DNA from 2 places in the Aggregicoccus sp. 17bor-14 genome. Region 2 is predicted to be linked to the other one. Evidence: riboswitches for the same ligand, from Rfam matches in the RefSeq annotation. Region 2 holds a riboswitch; the other holds the start of a gene.

Region 1 (2,195 bases), on a different contig from region 2:
TCCACGACGAAGCCGGTCTGCAGCTCGAGCGTGCCGAGCACCGGGTCGCGCTGGGCCGTGGCGCAGTCGGTGGCGGCGCTGCGGGTGGGGTTCTTCGCGTCCTTCTTGATCGCGATGCGCACCAGGTGCGCGTCCTTGCCCTGCGGATCCGAGATGCGCACGAGCAGGTCGTCACCCATGCTGCCCTCGAGCGACACGCGGCTGCACTGGTCCGCGAAGCGCAGCACCAGCGCAGTCAGGCCCGACGTCTTGACGAGATCCCCCTCCACCTTCAGCGGCACGCGCACGACGCCGTCATAGTGGCGCTTGAAGGTCTGGGGGTCCTGCGATCCCTGAAGCGCCGCGATTCCGTCGCGGAAGCCCGCGATGTCGAAGACGCCGCTGAGCCCAAGGGGACCGCTGAAGCTCGTCACCGCCGCCTTGTCCGGACCGTAGAGGCTGGGAGCCACGAGAGGCAGCACGTTCTCGTAGTTCGCACTCGCGTCCGCGTAGCCGAACACCGCCGCGCCGTTGGTGGCGATGGCGAGCGGGCCGCTCGCCGAGTCCTGGCTGCCCACCATCACGAGCTGCGGCGTCTGATCGCGCAGCGCATACACCGCGGAGCCCGAGCTGAACGAGGCGCCCTGCAGGCCGCTCACGTAGAAGGTGCCGTCGTTGCCCACCGCGGTGAAGTTGCCGGGGATGGAGACGTACTGGGTGCTGCTGCCCTCGAGCGTGTGCACCGCCACCTTCCCGGTGACGTCCGGCTTGGTGTAGCCGCTCAGCAGCCGCTTGCCATCATTCGCGAGGTAGCCGCCGGTGAAGATCTGGAACTTGTCCGGGTCCAGCTGCCGGTCCTCGGGCGCGAACACGTCGAACAGCGGCGTGGTTCCCGCGCTGAGGTCGGGCCAGGTGCCCAGGCTGTACACGCTGCGGCCGTCGTCCTTCAGGCCGTACACGGTGAACTGCTGCTTCGCCGCGTCGTCACCGCAGCCACTCGCGAGCGCCAGCAGCGCCGCGCCCAGGAGCATCGTCTTCGTCGCCTTCATGGTCCCCATCCCTTTGCCGGCCCCCGAGGGCCGGATGTGCAGACGCGAGGGGGAGCGTGGGGGGAGGCGCGGGGGAGAGGGGCTGTTGGAGGCAGACCTGACCTGTGCGCCGTCCGCCACCTCCCCTCGGAGGTCTCGGTATGTCCGGGAGGCGTGCGCGAGGCGCACGCCCACCGGGCCGTCGGCAGGTTTTCGGACTCACAGGCGCGGGAGACGCACGGGGCGCTCCCACCTACTGGCCGTCGCTTCCCAGTCCAGCTGCGGACCAGTGCTTCAGATGACGGCGTTCGTTCCTGCTCACCGCTGCGGGGCAGTGCCGGACTCTCACCGGCTTCCCTTGGAGCCCACCGCCACACTGCGCGAGGAGCACCGACGAGCGAGCGGGGGAATATGGCTTCGGCGGGCGCGTGTCAAACGCGCGGGCGCGCTAACGAACGAGGTACAGCGCCTCCTGGCGCGGCACGAAGAAGCGCCAGCCCTCGGGGGTGAGGTGGGCGGGGTCCTCCTCCATCATGTGCACCACCTGCCCGCCCCACTCCGGCACGGCGGTGCGCGTGGCGAGCTCGATGGCGATGTAGGAGCCGAGCCGCAGCGGCTTCGGGGGGCTCTTGCGGCTCGCGGAGCGGAAGTCGATGGCCGCGCCGAGCCCGTGGCCCTGCGCGCCGATGGGGTGGCTGTACACCTGCGCGTCGATGCCCCTGGCCTTCATCTCCGCCATGGTGGCGTCGTACACGTCCGCGCTCGAGCGCCCCGGGCGGCTCGCGCGCAGCATCAGCGCGTCCTGCAGGGCGTTGGTGTTGGCGAGCGCGCGCTTCATCCCCTCCGGCGCGTCCGTCTCGCCCTCCTTCAGCACGTAGGCCATCTTCTGCCAGTCGGTGTTGAGGCCGAGGTACGTGATGCCGAAGTCCACGTGCACGAGGTCCCCGCGCTGGATGACCACGCTCTCCTCGGCGGGCTCGAGGAAGCCGCGCGCCATGTTCCCGGTCTCGCCCTGGCGCTGCACGCGCACGTCCGGCTGGAACCAGGTGGTGACGCCGTGGGCGCTGAGGCCGTCGTAGAGGCGGCGGCGCAGCTGCCCCACCGTGGTCTTGCCCGGCTGGATGCCCGTGGACGAGAGCGCCTCCTTCACCAGCGCCTCGGTGAGCTGCACCATGCGCGTGTAGTGCG
Region 2 (2,195 bases):
GTCTCCGCGAGACCGCGCGACACGGCCACCTGCGCCGTCTTCGTCATCCCGTAGTGGATCATCTCCGAGGGGATGTGCACCGCCGACTCGCTCGAGACGAAGAGGATGCGGCCCCAGTTCTGCTCGCGCATGCCCGGCAGGTACGCGCGCGAGAGGCGCACGCCGCTCAGCACGTTGGTCTCGAAGAACTGCAGCCACTCCTCGTCGGGGATCTCCTCGAAGGGCTTGCTCGCGAAGATGCCCAGGTTGTTCACCAGCACGTCCACGCGCGGGACCTGTGCGACCACCTGGCGCGCGCCCTCGGCCGTGCCCAGGTCCGCCGCCACGCCAGAGAGCTTCGCGCCGGGCACCACCTTGCGCACCGCCGCGAGCGCCGCCTCCACGCGCGCCGGGGTGCGTCCGTTGAGCACCACCTGGGCACCCTCGCGCGCGAGCGCCGTGGCGATGGCGAGCCCGATGCCCGCGGTGGATCCGGTGACGAGGGCCTTCTTGTCCTGGAGCTGCAAGTCCATGTGTGTCCTCTGGGGGAAAGCCCTCTAGATGCGCAGGCCCCCGGCGCGTCGCCACCGTTCGCCGGGGAGCCCCGGGCTGCCGGGCGGGCAGGGGAGCGTTTGACAAGGCCCCGCCCGCGCCGTATTCCGGCCGGCGCCATCGGTGCCCTCCGCTCTGTGTAGCGGCGGGCTCCAAGGGAAGCCGGTGAGAGTCCGGCACTGCCCCGCAGCGGTGAGCAGGAACGAACGCCGTCATCTGAAGCACTGGTCCGAAGCTGGACTGGGAAGCGACGGCCAGTAGGTGGGAGGACGCTCCTCCCGCGCCTGTGAGTCCGAAAACCTGCCGATGGCCCGCGGCGTGCCCTCACGGGCGCGCGCAGCGGACAGGACCGAGACCTCCGAGGGGAGGTGGCGGGCGGCGCACGGCCGGACTTCACCCTCTCCGCGCACCTCCCCTGCCAGCCCTCCCTCCGGCGCGCGAGGAGTGGACGTTGAAGGGGAGTCGTGAGCAGAGGGCCGCGAGGGCCACCGCCGCTGCGGCCGCGCTCGCGCTCGCCCTGCCCGCGCACGCCCAGGCGCCCGAGTCCCCGCAGGTGCCGGAGGACGTGCAGCAGGCCGAGCAGCTCGGCGAGCTCATCGTGGTGCAGGGCCAGCCGCTGCCCCTGCCGCGCCTGCCCGCGCCCCACACCGCGCAGCAGCGCGACCCCACGGCGGCCGTCACGCTCTTGCCGGTGGAGGCGCAGCGGCTGGAGGCGCGCGACACGGCGGAGGTGCTCGCCACCGCGCCGGGCGTGAGCGTGCAGGACCTGGGCGGCTATGGGCAGGCGAAGAGCCTGAGCGTGCGCGGCGCGGCCTCCAACGGCGTGCTGGTGCTGCTGGACGGCATCCCGCTGCAGGGGGCGGGCGGCATCGCGGACCTCTCGCGCATCCCGCTGCCGCTGGTGCAGCGCTTCGAGCTGCTGCGCGGAGCGGCCGGCGCGCGCTACGGCACGGGGGCGCTGGGCGGCGTGGTGAACGTGGTGACGCGCGAGGCGGGTGAGCACCCGTGGGCGGGCCTCACGCTCACCGGTGGCAGCTTCGGCACGCTGCAGGGAGAGCTCGCGGCGGCGGGCAGCGCGCTGGGCGGCACGGGGCTGCTGCTCGTGCACGCGGGCGGCTCGCGCGGGGACTTCCCCTACCTCTTCGACCCGGCGCCCTCCCTGCCGGGCAACGCGCTCGAGGAGCGCAAGCGGCAGAACAACGACGCGGGCGGCGGGGGCGGCCTCGCGAAGTACCGGCGCGAGCTGTCGCCGGGCCTCGCGCTGGACGTGCTCGCGGAAGGACAGGCGGACGAGCGCGGGCTCGCGGGCTCGGCGCAGAACCCTTCCTCGACGCGCGAGCGCTCGCGCCACGGCTCCCTCGCGCTCGCCCTCACCCGCAGCGAGGGCGCGCACACGCAGCTCTACGCGCGCGGCTACGCACACGCCGAGCGGCTCGAGCAGTCGAGCGGCGGCGAGAGCCTCGGCGCGCAGACGCACGCGGTGGGCGGAGTGGAGCTGGATGCGCGCACCCGCGCCGGCCTCCACGGCCTCTCGGCGAACGCGAGCGTGGGGGCGGAAGGCGTGCCGGGCGCGGCCACCTGGCTGCGCCTCAGCCTCATGGCCCAGGACGAGCTGCAGCTGCTCGGCGAGCGCCTGCTGCTCGCGCCCAGCGTGCGGGTGGAGC

What was found. A riboswitch is a leader RNA that binds a small molecule or an ion and turns the genes downstream of it on or off. The one in region 2 is predicted to bind cobalamin.
Region 1: another riboswitch for cobalamin. It lies ahead of FGE12_RS27925 (hypothetical protein); the one in region 2 lies ahead of FGE12_RS05965 (TonB-dependent siderophore receptor).

Annotation. Positions count from the first base shown of each region.
Region 1 covers NZ_VJZZ01000021.1:53,778-55,972, reverse strand. Annotated here, with positions in the region: gene FGE12_RS27925 (hypothetical protein) at 1-1,028, opposite strand, end outside; cobalamin riboswitch at 1,194-1,417, opposite strand; gene FGE12_RS27920 (M24 family metallopeptidase) at 1,456-2,195, opposite strand, start outside.
Region 2 covers NZ_VJZZ01000002.1:486,570-488,764, forward strand. Annotated here, with positions in the region: gene FGE12_RS05960 (SDR family NAD(P)-dependent oxidoreductase) at 1-512, opposite strand, end outside; cobalamin riboswitch at 636-854, shown strand; gene FGE12_RS05965 (TonB-dependent siderophore receptor) at 983-2,195, shown strand, end outside.